DNA from 3 places in the Pseudarthrobacter sp. 902506025 genome. Region 2 is predicted to be linked to each of the others. Evidence: predicted binding sites of a transcription regulator. Region 2 holds the regulator's gene; each other region holds the start of a gene.
What was found. Region 2 encodes LexA, which represses DNA repair genes until DNA is damaged. Its sites were predicted from a motif close to TCGAACANNTGTTCGA; they were not measured.
Positions count from the first base shown of each region.

Region 1: the regulator LexA is predicted to act here: its motif matches at 3,635-3,650, upstream of AB0280_RS03610 (DUF6504 family protein).
Region 3: the regulator LexA is predicted to act here: its motif matches at 3,145-3,160, upstream of AB0280_RS11870 (shikimate dehydrogenase).

Region 1 covers NZ_JBFBKW010000001.1:806,529-812,827, reverse strand. The annotation lists gene AB0280_RS03645 (ABC1 kinase family protein) at 1-318, shown strand, start outside; gene AB0280_RS03640 (lipoate--protein ligase family protein) at 441-1,190, shown strand; gene AB0280_RS03635 (mycoredoxin) at 1,219-1,476, opposite strand; gene AB0280_RS03630 (SOS response-associated peptidase) at 1,610-2,371, shown strand; gene AB0280_RS03625 (VOC family protein) at 2,396-2,818, opposite strand; gene AB0280_RS03620 (chorismate mutase) at 2,835-3,158, shown strand; gene AB0280_RS03615 (hypothetical protein) at 3,165-3,554, opposite strand; gene AB0280_RS03610 (DUF6504 family protein) at 3,687-4,037, shown strand; gene AB0280_RS03605 (DNA polymerase III subunit alpha) at 4,048-6,299, shown strand, end outside.
Region 2 covers NZ_JBFBKW010000006.1:40,658-46,956, reverse strand. The annotation lists gene hflX (GTPase HflX) at 1-986, shown strand, start outside; gene AB0280_RS12740 (ATP-dependent DNA helicase) at 979-3,036, shown strand; gene lexA (transcriptional repressor LexA) at 3,100-3,834, opposite strand; gene AB0280_RS12730 (LysM peptidoglycan-binding domain-containing protein) at 4,193-4,543, shown strand; gene AB0280_RS12725 (histidinol-phosphate transaminase) at 4,613-5,731, shown strand; gene hisB (imidazoleglycerol-phosphate dehydratase HisB) at 5,794-6,299, shown strand, end outside.
Region 3 covers NZ_JBFBKW010000005.1:132,796-139,094, reverse strand. The annotation lists gene pcaH (protocatechuate 3,4-dioxygenase subunit beta) at 1-262, opposite strand, end outside; gene AB0280_RS11875 (bifunctional sugar phosphate isomerase/epimerase/4-hydroxyphenylpyruvate dioxygenase family protein) at 320-2,191, opposite strand; gene AB0280_RS11870 (shikimate dehydrogenase) at 2,191-3,072, opposite strand; gene AB0280_RS11865 (IclR family transcriptional regulator) at 3,228-4,091, opposite strand; gene AB0280_RS11860 (MFS transporter) at 4,325-5,644, shown strand; gene AB0280_RS11855 (ATP-dependent DNA ligase) at 5,764-6,299, opposite strand, start outside.

The sequences.
Region 1 (6,299 bases), on a different contig from region 2:
CGGGGCAACGTGGTGCAGGACGTTGCCCGGCAGGCTGTCGACGCTGCCGGTGTTGCCCTCCGCCTCCCGGGCCGCCTGGATGCCCTGGCCGGGAGGCTGGAGGAAGGATCGCTGCAGGTTTCCGTCCCACGCCTGGAGCGCCAGGCTGCGCGGCTGGACCGGGCTGTGCGCCGCTCAGCCTCGGCCCTGGTCTTCGGGGCCCTGCTGCTCGCGGGAGCCATTGTCCGCCCCGACGACCTTGCGCTGGGCAATGTGCTGATGACCGCGTCGGCCCTTCCGCTGCTGCACGCGCTGTGGGTGGGGCGGCGGGGACGATAAGGCGGCTGCCGCCGTCGGGCGTAACCTAGGGGTGGCCTGCCCGTCCGCGGGCCATGAACCGCCGCCACTGAAACCTGTCGACGTTGAAATTGTCGCCGCCACACCATGGGAGCTTCGCCACAATGCACCACACCGGTACCGGATCCAGCACGCTCACCGTGGTGCGGCAGGACGTGTCGCTCGGCGCGGGCCGGGACCTCGAATTCGGCCTGGAGCTGCTGGCAAGGGCACGGAGCGGCGCCATTGGTCCCACCCTGCGGCTGTACCGGCCCTCGCCCACCGTGGCGTTCGGGCAGCGGGATACCCGGCTGCCGGGATTCGACGCCGCAGCCCAGGCCTGCCGGGACAACGGCTTCGAACCCCTGGTCCGGAGGGCGGGCGGCCGCGCTGCCGCCTACCACCGGGGCACCCTGGTGGTGGACCACATTGAACCGGATACCGACGCCGTCGCCGGATCCAAAGCCCGGTTCGGCTACTTCGGGGACCTGTTTGCGGAGGCGCTGCGGAGCGTGGGCGTGCAGGCGGCCGTGGGTGAAATTCCCGGTGAATACTGTCCCGGCGAATTCAGTGTCCACGGTACCGACCCCGCAGACAGCTCCCGGAGGGTGAAACTGGTGGGCACCGCCCAGCGGGTTGTCTCCGGCGGCTGGCTCTTCAGCTCGGTGATTGTGGTGGAGGACTCCGCCCCGATCCGGAAGGTCCTTACCGACAGCTATGCCGCGCTCGGCCTGGACTGGGATCCCGCCACCGCCGGCGCCGCCAACGATCTGGTGCCAGGCCTGGACGTCGCCGCCGTCGAGCAGGCCATCCTTAACACGTATGCGGGCCATGCCACCCTGGAAGCTGCTTCCTTCAGCAGCCTGGGGGCATGACCCGCAACAGTTCCGGCGCGGCGGCCGGTCAGGCGGCCAGGCGGCTCTTGACCTCCGCGGCGGACGGGTTGGTGGCCGCGGTGCCGTCCGGGAAGAGGACCGTGGGGACGGTGCGGTTGCCACCGTTCAGCTGCTCCACGAGTTCAGCCGTGCCGTCCACCTCTTCGATGTTGATTTCGGTGTAGCCGATGCCCTGTGCGTCCAGCTGCTTCTTCAGCCGGTTGCAGTAGCCGCACCAGGTGGTGGAAAACATGGTGATGGTGCCGGATTCGGGAGTGAAGTCCACAGGGATCTCCTATACGTCGCTTGAAAGGTTTCCTTACTGTCAACCGTAGCGTGGCCGGCGGTATTCCCCCGTGCCGGGTGGCCGCTGCGGTGCCTGGATGACAGTTTGTGGCGGGCGGTGGCAAGCTGGTGGCATGTGTGGACGCTACGTAATGGCACGCGCCGTGGGTGATCTCCTGGCCGAATTCGACGCCGGGCTGGAGGACGAGGTCACCATCACGCCGTCCTGGAACGTGGCACCCACCGACGCGGTCCCCATCGTGCTGGAGCGGCTGGTGGATGGCGATGCCGAGCCCCGGCAGGTCCGCCAGCTGCATGTGGCGCGCTGGGGCCTGGTCCCGTCCTGGGCAAAGGATCCCGGAATCGGATCCCGCATGATCAATGCCCGGAGCGAATCCGTGCTGGAGAAGCCGGCCTTCCGGAAGGCTGTGCAGTCCCGCCGCTGCGCCGTCCCGGCGGACGGCTATTACGAATGGAAGCAGGGGCCCGGGAAATCGAAGCAGCCCTACTACGTGCACCCGGGCGGGGACCATGGGTTGGTTTTCGCCGGCCTCTACGAGTGGTGGAAGGACCCGTCCGTGCAGGAGGGGGAGCCCGGACGCTGGCTGCTGTCCACGTCGATCCTCACGGCCGACACGCCGCCGCCAGGGACGGAATCCACCATCTTCGGGAAACTGACCGAGCTGCATGACAGGGTGCCGCTGCCCATGGACAAGGCCACGATGGAGGCCTGGCTGGACCCGCAGGCGGACGATGCCGCTGCACTCGTTGACCTGGTGCGGTCAGGGGTTAAGGAGGCCGCAGCCGACTGGCAGGTGGACTCCGTGGGCAAGGAAGTGGGCAATGTCCGCAACAACGGCCCGGAACTGATCCGCCCGGTGGAAGCCCTGTTCTAGCAGCCCCGCCCGGGCCGCCGCCCGTCAGACGGTGACCGTGCCGGCGTCGTCCACTGCCCAGGTGGGGTTGTACGCCACTTCCCAGCGGAACCCGTCAGGGTCGGCAAAATATCCTGCGTAGCCGCCCCACGCCTTGGTGACGGGCTCGGCAACGATGGCAGCACCGGCCGCCGCAGCCTGTTCCATGACGCTGTCCACTTCCTGCGGGCTTCCCAGGTTGTGGCTGAGCGTGATGCCGGGGACGCCGGCGGGAGGACTGGTGCCGGCCTCGGCCTGCATCTGGGTGCTGTCCCAGAGGGAGAGCACCAGCCCATGGTTCACCTGGATGAACAGGACTTCCCCGGCAACCTCGCGGTGGACGGGCCAGCCAAGGCCGTCCACGTAGAAGGCGCGCGAGGCCTCGACACTGCGGACACCGAGGGAGATAAAGTCGACTCTGGGCTCCATGCTTCGATACTGTCAGATGATGGCGACAATTCAAGGAAACGATAGGGATGCCCGGGCCGACAGGGAACAGCTCGCTGCCGTCCGGGTTGCTGTTGACGAGGTGGATGAGCAGATTGTCACCCTCATCGCCCGCCGCGAGAGGCTGATCAGGATCGCCGGCACGCTGAAGGGTGATGACGCCGAGGTGCGCGCCCCGGGCCGGGTGGAGCGGATCATTGAACACGTGCGGGCTGCTGCCGAGAAAAAGGACATTGACCCGGACATCGTGGAGTCAACCTACCGGGCCATGATCTCCGCGTTCATTGAACTTGAACTGCGGATCCATAAAGAAAACAGCTGAGGAAGCTTAGAGTGCTTCCTCCACCGGCACCCCGTGCTGGAACTCCCGTCCGTCCGCCTCACTGAAGGCGGAAAGGACATGCCCCTGCCCGAGCCCGTTCAACGCCGTCAGGGGAAAGCTGCCGGTGATGCTGCTCTGTGAGTGGGTGACGCCGGACAGGTCGTAATCCTCTTCGATTCCCTGGTCCCGGTTGAACGCGTAGCAGGCGATGGCCTCCCCGTTCATGAACTCAATGCACAGCCGGCGCTGCGCCGAATAATCAGGCGAGGCTCCCATCAACCCCACCACGTAGGCACCGGATACCGGTATGGTGCCGTCGATATCGAACGTGGCGACCAGGGTGGAGTCCTCGGTCTTGATGCTGGCCTGCTTCAGGAGTGCGTCATCGGTACTCATGCCAACATCCTGCTCCCTGCCGCACGCCCCGTCCACCCCCGCCTATGTTTTGATGCCATCCCGGCGTAGACTGGTTTTATTCGAATACATATTCGAATACCTGTTATGGGGAGAATCGTCCGGGAGGTGCGCATGGGCATGTTCAGCGAGTCTGTTGACGTGGTGTGCAACAAAGCCGGACAGCCGGAATCGTTGAGCTGGGCCGGGGCTTCCTACACCGTCTGCGCCGAACCCCTCCGGTGGTACGAACGCCGGCAATGGTGGGCGGAGGACAGCAGGGCACCGCTGGGAAGCGGCCAGGGCGTGGTGGATCACGAAATCTGGCGCGTGCAGGTTCTGCCCTCCCGGGCAGCCTCCCGTTCCGCTGCGCCGGAAGAACCGGCCGGCGCAGAACCCCTCACCCTTGACCTGACCCGCCATCTCCGCAGCAACCGTTGGCGGCTGCTGCGGATCCATGACGCCCTCCGCCACAGAACAGCCTGACCAGTCCAGCATGAGCTTCACCCACCTTCACGTTTCCACGGCGTTCAGCGCCCATTACGGTGTTTCCTGGCCGGAGGAACTGGCCATGGCTGCCGCCGCCGACGGTGCCACAGCCCTCGCCTGTACAGACCGGGATGGCCTCTACGGAACCATCAAGCACCTCAAGGCCTGCATGGCCGCGGGCATCGACCCCATTGTGGGGGTGGACCTTGCAGTGTTTGACGACGACGGCGATCACCGAACGCAGGTGTCAGGCAGGGTGGTGGTGCTGGCCCGCGGCCAAAACAACGGTGCCGGATACCGTGCGCTGTGCCGCCTGGTTTCCGACGCCCACGCAAGGACCTCGGGGAAAGCCGGGGGAGCGGTGCCCGCTGCTGTCACCCGCGCCGAACTGGCCTCCCGCACCCTGGACCCCCAAACCCTTAAGCCGGTGCTCACCGTACTGCTCGGCCCTGATTCGGATGTGGGCCGGGCCATGGGCGGACGGCGCTACCTGCGGCCCCGGACCCTCTTCAAGCAGTGGCTCGACGCCATGCCCGCCGGAACCGTGGTGGCTGAAATCGTCTCCCAACTCAGCGCACCTGGTACCCCGATGAGCACGGCGCATGCTGTGCGCATGCTCAGGCTCGCCGAGGAACACCAGGTACCGGCGGTCCTGTCCAATGCCGTTAGGTACTGCGCTGCGGACGGAGCACCAACCGCTGACGTCCTGGATTCGGCCCGGACATTGAAGTCCCTGCCCGAACTGGCAGGGGAACCACTCCTGCAGCCCACCGGCCAGGGGTGGCTGAAAACCCCGGCGCAGATGCTGGGGCTGGGTAAGGAAATCATTTCCGCTGCCGGTTATGGTGCAGCCGACCTCAAGCAGCTGATGACACAGACGGAGGCGCTCGCCGATCTCTGCCGGATCGATCCCACCTCAGACATGGGATGGAAACAGCCCGTGGTTCCCGAAGCATCCGTTATTGGCATCAGCCAGGATCCGCACGCTGAACTCATCCAGCGCTGCCATGCAGGAATCGGCCGGAGGTTCCCGGGCGCCACTGGCAACACGGAGAAGGAGATCCTGGCCCGCCTGGACCATGAGCTGGGGATCATCCACAACCTGGGCTTCTCCTCGTACTTCCTCACTGTTGCCGAGGTGTCCCGGATGATCCAGGACATGGGGGTCAGGGCGGCAGCAAGAGGTTCGGGAGCATCCAGCCTGGTGAATTACCTGATCGACGTCAGCCATGTGAATCCCCTTCAGCACGACCTGATCTTTGAACGTTTCCTCTCCAACGACCGCGCCACCCTTCCGGACATCGACATCGACGTCGAAAGCGCTGAACGCCACAACGTCTACCACCGGATCTTCGAACGCTTCGGCTCTGAACGGGTAACCCTGATGAGCATGCAGAACGGATACCGCGCCCGTGGTGCCGTGCGCGACGCCGGCCTGGCGCTGGGCATGGACGACGACGAGGTGGGGGAGATCGCCAAGCAGCTGTGGCGGTTCTCTGCACGGAAATTCCGGGAAGCACTGCAGGAAAAACCGGAACTGCGAGAGTTTGCCGGCCGGGTGGAGCAACGCGACGCCCATGGCAACCAGCAACTGGACCTGCTGGTGGACCTGACCGAACGGCTCGACCGGCTGCCCCGCCACATATCCATGCACCCATGCGGTGTCATCCTGGGTGATGCCACCCTCCTGGACCGCACCCCGGTCCAGCCCAGCGGTCTTGGACTGCCCATGAGCCAGTTCGATAAACATGACATGGACCCCATGGGCATGCTCAAACTCGATGTCCTGGGTGTCCGCATGCAGAGCGCCATGGCGTTTGCGGTCCGGGAGATCATCAGGATCCATCCCTCCAAGGAGGAAGTGGTCAAGGCGGGGAACCACCCTGCGGGCCCGGAAGGTTCCGGCCCCGACTACATTGCCGCCAACGGCCGGATAGACCTCAACGCCGTCCCCCTCGACGACGAAGCCACCTATGAACTGATCAGGAGCACGCATACCCTTGGCTGCTTCCAGATCGAATCACCCGGGCAGCGGGAACTGATCGGCAAAATGGCGCCGCGGGAGTTCAACGACCTCATCATCGATATTTCACTGTTCCGCCCGGGACCGATGAAATCGGACATGGTGCGGCCCTTCCTGGAACACCGGCACGGATTCGCCCCTGAGGTCTACCCCCACCCTGACCTCAAGCCGGTGCTGCAGGAAACCCACGGGGTCACCGTCTTCCACGAGCAGATCCTGAAAACCCTCCACGTCAT
Region 2 (6,299 bases):
TCATCGACCGGACAGCCCTGATCCTGGACATCTTCGCCCAGCATGCCAAGAGCCGCGAAGGCAAGGCACAGGTGGAACTGGCCCAGCTGGAATACCTGCTTCCCCGCCTGCGCGGCTGGGGCGAGTCGATGTCCCGCCAGGCCGGCGGCCAGGTGGGCGGCGCCGCCGCCGGCATGGGCTCGCGTGGTCCCGGTGAGACCAAGATCGAACTGGACCGTCGCCGGATCCGTACCCGCATGGCCAAGCTGCGGCGCGAAATCGCCGCAATGAAGCCGGCACGCGAGACCAAACGGGCCAACCGTCGTCGTAATGAAGTACCCTCCGTGGCCATCGCCGGGTACACCAACGCCGGCAAGTCCTCGCTGCTCAACCGGCTCACGGACGCAGGAGTCCTCGTGGAGAACGCGCTGTTCGCCACGCTGGATCCCACCGTCCGCAAGGCCGAAACCGCTGACGGCCTGGGGTACACCCTGGCCGACACCGTCGGATTCGTCCGCTCGCTGCCCACCCAGCTGGTGGAAGCCTTCCGCTCCACCCTGGAAGAGGTGGCGGACTCGGACCTGATCCTGCACGTGGTGGACGTTTCGCACCCCGATCCCGAAGGGCAGATCGCCGCGGTCCGGAAGGTCTTCAGCGAAGTCGACGCGCGCAAGGTCCCTGAGATCATCGTCCTGAACAAGGCCGATGCGGCGGACCCTTTCGTGGTGGAGCGGCTGAAGCAGCGCGAGCCGCGGCACGTGGTGGTCTCGGCCAGGACCGGGGAGGGCATCCCGGAACTGCTGAAGGCCATCAGCGAATCCATTCCCCGGCCATCGGTCAAGATGGAGTTGCTCATCCCGTACGACCGCGGGGACCTGATCAGCAAGCTCCACGAGTCAGACGCCGAGATCCTCAGCCTGGACCACATCGAAGCCGGTACCAGGGCTGCGGTGATGGTCCGGGAGGGCCTCGCGTCCGAACTGGAACAATTCGTCGTCAATGACTGATCCCGCTGCCGGCGAAGCTGCGCAGACGGCCGGCGAGCAGTTCGTTATCGAACTGCTCGACCGCGCCGTCGCCGGCATGGGCGGACAAAGCCGCACCGGACAACACGAAATGGCCCGCCAGGTGGCCCGGGCCATCGAAACCGGAAACCACCTCCTGGTCCAGGCCGGCACCGGAACCGGCAAATCGCTGGCCTACCTGGTACCGCTGATCGCCCATGCCCTGGAAAGCAACAAGCCCGCGCTGGTCTCCACGGCGACCCTGGCGCTCCAGACCCAGATCGTGGGCCGGGACCTGCCCCGGCTCCTGAAGAACATCACGCCGGCGCTGGACCGGCCGGTCAAGGTGGCCCTGGTCAAGGGCAGGTCCAACTACGTGTGCCGCCACAAGCTTGAAGGCGGGTTCCCCTCCGAGGAACCGTCGGAAGGGCAGCTCTTCTCCCTGGGGGAGGACACCAGCGTTCCGCACTTCGCCGCCTCGGTGGGCGGGCCGTCGTCGCAGCTGGGCAAGGAAGTGGTGCGGCTGCGCGAGTGGGCGGAGAAGACGGCCACCGGCGACCGCGACGAGCTGCTGCCTGGCGTGACCGACCGTGCCTGGCGGCAGGTTTCCGTTACCTCGATGGAGTGCCTCGGGGCGCAAAAATGCCCGATGGCCGCCGAGTGCTTCAGTGAGCTTGCCCGGCAGGATGCCGCCGAGGCCGACGTGGTGGTGACCAACCACGCCATGCTGGCCGTGAGCGCGTTCGAGGGACTGGCAGTCCTGCCCGAATACGACGTCGTGGTGGTGGACGAAGCCCACGAACTGCAGGACCGGGTGACCGGTGCCGTATCCGGGCAGCTGTCCGTCGCCATGGTCCACGCCGCCGCTTCCGGCGCGCGGAAACATACCGCCATCACCGTTGATGCGCTGAACGCCGCAGCTGCCAACCTGGAAATGGCCCTCGCGGGCGCGCCCAACGGACTGCTCCCCAACGGCCTGAACGACGAGCAACTCGACTGCGTGGACCAGCTGCGTGAAGCGTGCCGGGCTGCGTTGTCCGATTCCAAAGGGGACAGCAACACCACGGCCGACGGCGGGCGGCAGCTGGCCCGTTCCCGGCTGATGCTCATCCTGGAACTCTGCGAGCGGCTGATTGCCGCCCGCGAAAACCGGGAGGTGGTGTGGTTCTCCCGCGCCAGCACCTTTGATCCGGGCCAAGGCTATTCGCAGCCCGATGACAGTGCTCCAGTCCTGGTCAACATTGCACCGCTTTCCGTCGCCGGGAGGCTGCGGGAAGGGCTCTTCGCCGACCATACCGTGGTGCTGACCTCCGCCACCCTGGCGATCGGTTCCGCGTTCGAACCGGCCGCGGGAGGCCTGGGCCTGCTTGGTGACGGCGCGCCCAGCTGGACGGGCGTGGATGTTGGTTCGCCCTTCGACTACCCGAAACAGGGCATCCTTTATGTTGCCGGCCACCTGCCCAAGCCTGGCCGGGGTGTTTCCCCGGAGGCCCTGGCCGAACTCGAAGCGCTCATCAAGGCCTCCAACGGGGGAGCGCTCTGCCTGTTCTCGTCGCGGCGGGCGGCTGAGGAAGCTGCCGATGCCCTCCGCCCGAAGCTCGGCATGACTGTCCTCTGCCAGGGGGAGTCGACCATGACCGCCCTGGTCAAACAATTCGCGGACGAGCCGGACACCTGCCTCTTCGGAACCATGTCCCTGTGGCAGGGCGTTGATGTTCCCGGTGGATCCTGCCGGCTGGTCGTGATTGACCGCATCCCGTTCCCGCGGCCGGACGACCCCCTCATGACGGCGCGTTCGCGAGCCGTGGCGCAGGCAGGCGGAAACGGTTTCATGTCTGTTTCCGCCACGCACGCTGCGATCCGGCTCGCCCAGGGGGCCGGCCGCCTGATCAGGTCAACCGGCGACAAGGGTGTGGTGGCAGTCCTGGACTCGCGGCTGGCCACCGAACGCTATGCGGGATTCCTGCGCGGCGCCCTCCCGCCGTTCTGGGCCACCACTGACCGCGCCAAGGCACTGGCAGCCCTTAGCAGGCTGGGCGCCGACGCGTCCTGAGATCCGGCGCGTCCTGGGAACCGCCGGACAACGCCTGCGCGGATGCCGCGCAGGCGTTCGGGGCTAGAGCGAACGCAGGACCGAGACGACCTTGCCCATGATGGTGGCATGGTCACCCAGGATCGGTTCGTACTGGGTGTTCTGCGGCAGCAGCCAGGTGTGGCCATCGCGCTGGCGGAAGGTCTTTACGGTGGCCTCGTCATCCAGCAGTGCAGCGACAATGTCCCCGTTGGCGGCGTCAGCCTGGCGCCGCACCACTACCCAGTCGCCATCGCAAATGGCGGCATCCACCATGGAATCGCCAGCCACCTTGAGCATGAAAAGTTCACCCTGGCCAACCAGCTGGCGGGGCAGCGGCATGACGTCTTCGACGAGTTGTTCGGCAAGGATGGGGCCACCGGCGGCAATCCGGCCGACCAGCGGAACCATGGCCGTGTCCAGTGCAGTGGGCAGCTCCGTGACTGTGGCGCCGCCCCCTGCGGCCTGGGGCGCGGCAGGCGTGCCCCCGCCTTTGCCCCCGCCATCGAGCGTGAGCGGCATCAACACTTCCATGGCACGCGGCCGCTTGGGGTCGCGCCGAAGGTAGCCCAGCTTTTCCAACTGCGAGAGCTGGTGGGTCACGCTTGACAGGCTGGCAAGGCCCACCGTGTCGCCGATTTCCCGCATGGACGGCGGATACCCGTTCTCGTTAACGGAGCGCTGGATGGTCTCGAGGATCTTCTTCTGCCGGGGAGTCAGCCCCTTGGTGGTCCTCTTGGATTGCGGGACGGTCCTGCCCCCGGCGGCTGCTGCTGCCATATTCGCCATTGCCTTTCGCTTGCCGCCGAACCTCCCGCCGGGCGCTGTTCCGCGGTGCCGGTGGAAGGACTCCCGCTGTCATTGTCAGACCCTGCTGTTCAACTTCAGGAGTGCTTGTTCCTGGTTCCAAAACTAGGCCAGCCATAGTGCTTTTTCAAACATTTGTTCTAGCGAGTCTCGACAATGTTCGTTGATAGGTGCTAAAACTTAATCAGCAAAGTTCGAATATGTGTTCTAACCAGTAGATGACTCCTTCGAATACGCGGCCGGAAGATGTGCGCGGCGGCGGTACGGAACGGCAAGGGGCGTTGGCGGGCGGACACCCGGGCAGCACGGCAAGTCCAGGAGGGCTTAGTTCATGTCAGCTTTATCTCTTCACCAGGTTTCACCTTCGTCTGCACCCCTGCGGCTGACCCGCCGGGGGAGGATCGTCCTGATCGGGGTTCCGCTCGTAGTCCTGGCTGTTCTCCTGCTGTCACTCGCCGGGTTTTTCCATTCCCCGGCCAAGGCCTCGGATTCGGCTGCGGACCTCGCAGTGACCCCCACCGTGACGGTGACGGTGCAGCCCGGACAATCGTTGTGGGCCATTGCCGGTACGGTCGCGCCGGACCGGGACGCCCGCGACGTCGTGGCAGACATCGTCCAGCTCAACAACCTCGACGCCGGCACCGTCCTTCCGGGCCAGCAGCTGTTCGTTCCCACGCACTGAGTGGGCTGCCGGGGCTGGGCAGCAACCGTCACATTTTCCGGCGGTTGCCGCGGCAACTAAACTGTTCAGGTGAACCAGCAGCTAGAACGTCTGAACCGGCTTCCCCTCCGCAGCAACCTTCGCGGCCTGACTCCTTATGGGGCCCCCCAGCTGGACGTCCCCATCCTGCTGAACGTCAACGAAAACACCCATGGTGTTCCCGCCGATGTGCGGGCCGCCATCAGCGCTGCCGTTACGGAAGCCGCCGCGGGCCTCAACCGCTACCCGGACCGCGAGTTCACGGCGCTGCGTAAGGCCCTGGCGGAATACCTCGGGCATGGGCTCGACGAAACCAACCTGTGGGCAGCGAACGGTTCCAATGAGGTCCTGCAGCAGATCCTCCAGGCGTTTGGCGGCCCGGGCCGCACCGCCCTTGGTTTCCCGCCCACGTACTCTATGTACCCGTTGCTGGCCAGCGGAACGGACACGCAGTACATCACCGGGGAACGCGCGGAAGGCTATGACCTCAGCGCCGAGTCCGCCGCACGCCAGGTCAAGGAACTCCAGCCGAACATCGTGTTCCTCTGCTCGCCCAACAATCCCACCGGGACCGGGCTCGGCCTGGACGTCGTGGAAGCCGTCTACGACGCCGGCGCGGACAGCCAGGCCATCGTGATCGTCGATGAGGCCTATCACGAGTTCGCACACGACGGCACGCCCAGCGCACTGACGCTCCTGCCCGGCCGTGAGCGGCTCATCGTCTCCCGCACCATGAGCAAGGCCTTCGCCCTGGCCGGTGCACGGCTCGGCTATATGGCCGCCGCCCCCGAGGTGGCCGACGCCCTGCGGCTGGTGCGCCTGCCGTACCACCTGTCCGCCATCACCCAGGCCACCGCCCTTGCGGCCCTTGAACACCGCGAAGCGCTCATGGCCGACGTCCAGGACATCAAGAAGCAGCGGGACCGCATCGTGGCCGAGCTGACCCGGATGGGACTCAAGCCCGCAGCGTCGGACTCCAACTACGTGTTTTTCGGCGGCCTGGAAAACCCGCACCAGGTCTGGCAGGAACTCCTTGACGCCGGCGTGCTCATCCGGGATGTGGGCATCCCCGGCCACCTCAGGGTCACGGCGGGCACTGAGGCGGAAACCACAGCCTTCCTGACCTCCCTGGAACGCATCCTTGCCGGCCACGCCGCGCTTCACGCCTAGACTTGATATTGCGGCGCTGGACGCCTTGAACCACTTCTTCTCCCACAAAGGATCCCTTCACCATGAGTTCAACCGGATCGAATACGGCTGCAGCCCGGACCGCCCGCATGGAGCGTGCCACCAGCGAGTCCTCCGTACTCGTGGAGATCAACCTGGACGGCACGGGAATCTCGGACATCGACACCTCGGTGCCGTTCTACGACCACATGCTGACGGCCCTGTGCAAGCACTCGTTGATCGACATGACCGTCAAGGCCACCGGGGACACCCACATCGACGTCCACCACACCGTTGAGGACGTCGCCATCACCTTCGGTGAAGTCCTGCGGACCGCCCTCGGCAACAAGGCGGGCATCCGCCGGTTCGGAGAGGCCACGGTGCCGCTGGACGAGGCCTTGGCGAACGCAGTGGTGGACGTTTCCGGCCGCCCCTACCTGGTGCACGGCGGTGAGCCCGCCGGCCAGGAATACCACCTCATTGGCGGCCACTTCACCGGCTCCCTGACCCGGCATGTCTTTGAAGCCATCACGCTGCACGCCGGCATCTGCCTGCACATGAACGTGCTGGC
Region 3 (6,299 bases), on a different contig from region 2:
TTTCCGGGTCCGCGTGCTGCAGGCTCTTGGTGGGGTGGCGCAGGATGCTGCTGCGGTACGGCGGGTAGTCCAGGCGCGGCTGGATCTCCGGCTGGCCGCCGTCCTTGAGGGCGCGCCGGTAAGCCTCGCCGATGGCGCTGATCTCTGCACTGAGGTCCGCCTGCGACTCGATGGCCTTGTCCAGGGGCTGGTGGGCAGCCTTGGGTTCGGCCGGGGGCACGAGCTCCTCCGACTCCAGCTCGGCGTTGATGTCTTCCTTCACGGCTGGCTCCTTTCTGATCTGTTGGGTTTGTTGCGTCTGGGTACTGGGTGGTGCGGGCTAAGGGGTGCGGTGCAGCGAGTCGTACTGGACCGCATGCCGCACCGGAGCATTTGGGGCGCCGTAGCCGTCGTAGGCGCCGCGGCGTTCCACCATTTCGAAGAACACGCTGCCCACGGTGGCGGTGTAGAAGTGCAGGAACTCGCCCTCGGCATCCCGGTCGAACAGCAGGTTGAGTTCCTGCAACGTAGCCAGGAATCCCGGTTCCAGGTCGAACCGGGCGTCCAGGTCCTCGTAGTAATTGGCCGGGATCTGCAGGAATTCCAGGCCGCGGTCCCGGGCGGCCCGGGCGGTGGCCACCAAGTCCTCCACGGCGAAGGCGATGTGTTCCTGATAGGTCTTGCGGGCCTCGTTCCGTGCCTGCTGGATGGGTGCCAGGTTGAGCACGAGCCGCACGGCGCCGTCGGAGGTCTGCATGACCTGGGACCGGACCAGGCCGCTGGGGCTGGGTACCTCGGCGAACGGCTGGGGCTCCAGGGCCAGGGCGCTGGTGTAGAAGAGGACAGCCTCGTCAAAGTGCTGCCACGGCTGGGCCAGGTTGACGTGGTCGATGACCGCCCTCGCTCCTGCCGAAGGGTGTTCCAGCCCTTCCCCGAATTCGTGCGTCCACGCCGCGGTTCCGTCCGGGCTGCCCTGGCAGAGGAAGATCTCGGTGGAGTCCGGGGCGGAGATGCCCTGGAACACTTCCTCGTCCGCCTGGACCTTGCGGGCCACCACGGGGGCCTTGAGCTGCTGGGCCCGCGCGGAGGCAATCACGGGGGAATCGACGTCGAACCCCAGCGCGGCAATGGCCGGCTCGGCGTGCTGCGCGGCCTGCTCGTTGATGATCACCCGGGCCTGCCCCATGGTCCACAGCTGGACGTCCTTGGTGCGGTGGCGGCCCTCGAACTGGAACCCGAGCTGGCCCAGGAGCTTCTCCAGCTGGGCGGTATCGTCCGCCTTGACCTCGGCAAAGTTGAAGCCGGCAGGTTCGTTGACCTTGGGCAGCGTGGCAAGTTCCATGGGATAACGACGGCGGAGCGCGGCTGCGTTGCCGGGCGCGGCTTCGGCGCCGGCGAGCCATTTGGCACTTTGCTCCTCCAGCCAGATCAGGGACCGCATGGCATCCACCGCGGTGCGCTCGACGTCCGACTGGCGGAAGACGTCGTTGAAGACCTCCAGCGACACGGGTCCGGTGTAGCCGGCGCGGACCACGTGGCCCATGAACTTGGCGAGCTCGAACTGCCCCTCGCCCGGGAAGACGCGGTAATGGCGGCTCCAGGACAGGACGTCCATGGAGAGCTTGGGGGCGTCCGCCACCTGGACGAAGAAGATCTTGTCCGGGTTGATGTCCTCGATCGGCGCCGTGTCCCAGTCGCGGGACAGGATGTGGAAGGAGTCCAGGCAGGTTCCCAGGTTGGGGTGGTCCACCATCTCCACCAGGCGGTAGGCGTGCTCGTAGTCGTTGACGTACTTGCCCCAGGCCAGGGCCTCATAGGCCACCTTGACGCCGTGGTCCCCCGCCAGGTTTGCGAGCTGTGCCAGTTGTTCGGCGCGGACGGCGTCGTCGTCAATGGTGGCGGTGGCAACGTTGGAGCACACCAGGATGGTGTCCATGCCCAGGCGGGCCATGAGCTTGAACTTGGCCTCGGCGCGGCGGAGGTTGGCCTTCAGCAGGTCCGGGGTGACGCCGTCGAAGTCGCGGAAGGGCTGGTACAGGTCCAGGCCGAGCCCCAGGTCCGCTGCCATCTTCCGCACGTCTTCGGGGCTGAGCGGTGAGGTGACCAGGTCCTGCTCGAAGATTTCGATGCCGTCAAAGCCGGCGATGGCGCAGGCCTGCATCTTTTCCTTCAGGGTGCCGGAGAGGCAGACCGTGGCGATTCCGGTGCGCATCAGGCGGCCACCTCCTCGGCGGCCACAAGCTCCAGGAAGTGCGAGCGCATGCGCTCCGGGTCGGCGTCCAGGCCGGTGAAGATCCGGAACGCGTCGGCGGCCTGGCCCACTGCCATCCTGCCGCCATCCAGGACCTCGCAGCCCTTGGCGCGGGCGCCGCGGACCAGTTCGGTGTCGATCGGGCGGTAGACGATGTCCGCCACCCAGTGCCGGGGCTCGAGCAGGTCAAGGTCCAGCGGGACGCCGGGGTGGGCTGCCATGCCAACGGGTGTGCAGTGCACCAGGCCATCGGCCAGCTGCATCAGCTGCGGCAGCTCCGCCGTCGTGCGGGCCGTGACGGTGCTGTCCGGGAAAAAGCCCTGCAGCTCGGCAGCCCGTGCGGTGGCCCTGGCGGGGTCCATGTCCACCAGGTCCAGGGATTTAACGCCTGCGCTGAGCAGGGCATAGGCGACGGCGGACCCGGCACCGCCCGCGCCGAGCTGCACCACGCGGTCCAGCCGGGCGCCGGGAAGGCCGGAGGCGAGGGCGGCGGCGAAGCCGGAGAAGTCGGTGTTGTGGCCGATGAAGCGGCCGTCCCGGATGACCACGGTGTTGACGGCACCGAGGCGGCGCGCGTCCGGGCTGACCTCATCCAGGTGCTGCAGGACCAGCTGCTTGCAGGGATGGGTGATGTTCAGGCCGTTGAAGCCCAGGATGCGGGCACTGTCCAGGATGGCGCCCACCGATTCCCCGGTCAGCCCCAGTTCCAGCAGGTCGATGGGACGGTACAGGTAGCGCAGGCCCTGCACGTCACCTTCCCGTTCGTGCATGGGCGGCGTGAGCGATGGCGTAACGCCATCACCAACCAGCCCTACAAGGTAGGACTCAGTTCGATTGCTCATGCGTGCAGCTCCTTTGGTACGGCACCGGGCAGGCGCGGAACTCGGCCGCGCTGCGGGTGATAGGGATTACGGTACAACAAATGTTCACTTATCGCACTCTTGTTCGTCATGCGAACAACAGTGTTGCCCCGGGGACGGTTGATGCCGTCCTGGCGCTACCGCTGCGGCAGCCTGGCCGCCAATTCGGCAGCGGCTTCCTGCAGCAGGGGAACGTGCGCCACGAGCCCCTCAAGGTCCAGCCGGAAGACCGGTACGGCAGTTGCCAGCGAGGCGAAGGCGTGCCCCTGGTCGTTGAGCAGCGGCACGGCCACGGCACGCATTCCCGCTTCGTTCTCCTCGTCCATGACCGCGTATCCCTGCCGGCGGACCTTTTCGATCTCAGCCCGGAAAGCGCGGCGGTCCGTCACGGACTTGTCAGTCAGCGCCTCCAGCGGGAGCTCCGCCAGCAGCTTTTCCCGTTCCGCATCCTCGGCAAAAGCCACCAGGGCCTTGCCCACGGCGGTGGTCGAGAGCGAGCCCAGGTGGCCGGGGTCGCTGGTCACGCGGAAGGTCTGCGGCCCGTCCACCTTGCTGACGGTCAGGTGGTGCAGGCCGTCGCGGACGCTGAGGATGGTGGCCTCGCCGGTCTGCTCGGTGACCCGGCGGAGGATGGGCATGGCCGTACCCGCGAAGCCATGGTGGTTGGAGACGCGCTGCCCCAGCTGGAAGATCCGCAGGCCCAGGTGATAGCGGCGGCCGTCCGGCTCGTAGTCGACAAAGCCGTCGCGGGTCAGGGAGCCCAGCAGGCGGTAGGTGGTACTGAAGGGAAGTTCGGCGCGGCGGGAAATTTCTGCGGCACTGGCACCGCGGGGTTCATCACCCAGGAGGACCAGCAGCCCCAGGGCCTTGCCCACCATGTCCGTGCGGTCGGCGGGACGGGCGCCCACTTTGCCTTCCGGCGGCATGGCATTCACGGGCTCTCCGGCGCGGGCGGCGGCAGCGGATTCTTCATTGACCGCTGTGGTTTGGTTCACACTCATGCATTCGATGTTGCCACAATGTGAGAGCTATTTCTAGATGGTGATTATTTTCTTGACAGGTGACTGCCCTCACAGTCATAGTTTCTGTATCGCAAAAGTAGCTCCCACCATGTGGCTACAACTGCCGGGTCTTTGCACCGGACTCCAGCCGCATCCCCCGCCCGCACCAAGGCATCGGCGGCTGCGACCCCCCAGATCCATCCGCGACAATGTCGTCACACCAAAGGAACACCATGAGCAAGACACTTCCGTCCGCAGGGGCGGGTGCCCTCACCTCCGCCGGGACACCCAAGAAGGCCGCCCTCGCCAGCTTCCTGGGCAGCGCCGTCGAATACTATGACTTCTTCATCTTCGGCTCGGCCGCAGCACTGATCTTCCCCACGGTCTTCTTCCCCAATGCCGATGCCAACGCCGCCATCATGTCCTTCGCAACCTTCGGGTTCGCGTACGTGGCACGTCCCATCGGCGCCATCATCCTGGGCCACTTCGGCGACCGGGTGGGCCGGCAGAAAGTCCTGATGTTCACCCTGGTGCTCATGGGTGCTTCCACCTTCGTCATCGGCTGCCTGCCCGACTTCCGTACGGTCGGCTGGTGGGCTCCGGCGCTGCTGGTGCTGGCCCGCCTCTGCCAGGGCCTCTCCGCGGCAGGCGAGCAGGCCGGCGCCTCCTCCATGACCCTGGAGCATGCCCCGGACAACCGCCGCTCCTTCTTCACCTCCTGGACCCTCACCGGCACCCAGGGCGGCCAGATCCTCGCAGCCCTGGTGTTCATCCCCGTCCTGGCCCTGCCGGACGAGATCAAGTTCGGCATCGGCTGGCGCATCCCGTTCTGGCTGAGCGCCGCGGTGGTGGTGGTGGCGTTCCTCATCCGCCGCACCCTGCACGAGCCGCCCGCCTTCGAGGAAGCCCGGAAGAACGCACAGATCGCCAAGCTGCCCGTGGCAGACCTGCTCAAGGGCCACTGGCGCGACGTGCTCCGCGTGATCTGCTGCGCCTTCATCGCCGCCGTCTCCACCGTCTTCGGCACCCTGGCCATCAGCTACGCCAAGACCGTTGCCGGCGTGGACGGCACCACCACCCTGTGGCTGGTGGTTGCTGCCAACATCGTGGCCCTGGGCACCCAGCCGCTCTTCGGAATGCTGGCCGACAAGATCGGCCGCAAGCCCGTCTTTATCTACGGCGCCCTGGCCAGCGCGGTCCTCACCCCCGTCTTCCTGCTGAGCCTGGAGTCCCACAGCGTCCCGCTGATGTTCCTGGCCGCCATCGGCTACTTCTCGTGCGGCTACGCGGCGGCCAACGCCGTCTGGCCTTCCTTCTACGCCGAAATGTTCAGCACCAAGGTCCGGTTCTCCGGCCTGGCCATCGGAACCCAGCTGGGCTTCCTGATGGCAGGGTTCGCGCCCGCCATCGTGGCTGCCATGGGCGGCATCAAGCCCGGCGGCTGGGTCCAGATCAGCATCTTCACTGCCATCATCTGCGCGGTGGCCGCTGTCTCGGCCCTGACCGCAAAGGAATCCTTCCGGACCCCCACCAAGCAGCTCGGCCTGAAGTAGGCCGTCCGCCGCGTACAGCCTGGCCCGGTTTTCAGGCCGGAGAGCCCGCCATTCCCCCACATGGCGGGCTCTCCGGCGTTAAAACTGGGCCAGGCCGTTAAGACTGGGCCAGTCTCCGGCTACCGCCCTGTCTCCAGCACCGAGGCGAGGTCGAAGTTCACCGGCTCCTCCAGCTGCGCGTAGGTGCAGGATTCCGGGTCCCGGTCCGGCCGCCAGCGGTTGAACTGGGCAGTGTGGCGGAACCGGTCACCCTCCATGTGGTCGTAGCGGACCTCCACCACCAGTTCGGGCCGGAGCGGAACGAAGGACAGGTCCTTGCCGGCGCTCCAGCGGCTCCCCTCCGCGTTCCGCGGGGTCCGTTCGCCTTCTTCCTGCTTGGCCCAGGCCCAGGGGTGGTTGTCGAAATCGGTCACCAGCGGCTGGAGTTCCTGGAACAGCTCCTGCCGCCGCTTCATCGGGAAGGCGCCGATGACTCCCACGCTGGCCAGGCCGCCGTCGTCCTTGTACAGCCCCAGCAGCAGCGAGCCGATGGCGTCCGGGCCGCTCTTGTGCAGGCGGTAGCCGGCCACCACGCAGTCCGCGGTGCGCTCGTGCTTGACCTTGAACATCACCCGCTTGTCGGGTTCGTACCGGCCGTTCAGCCGCTTGGCCACGA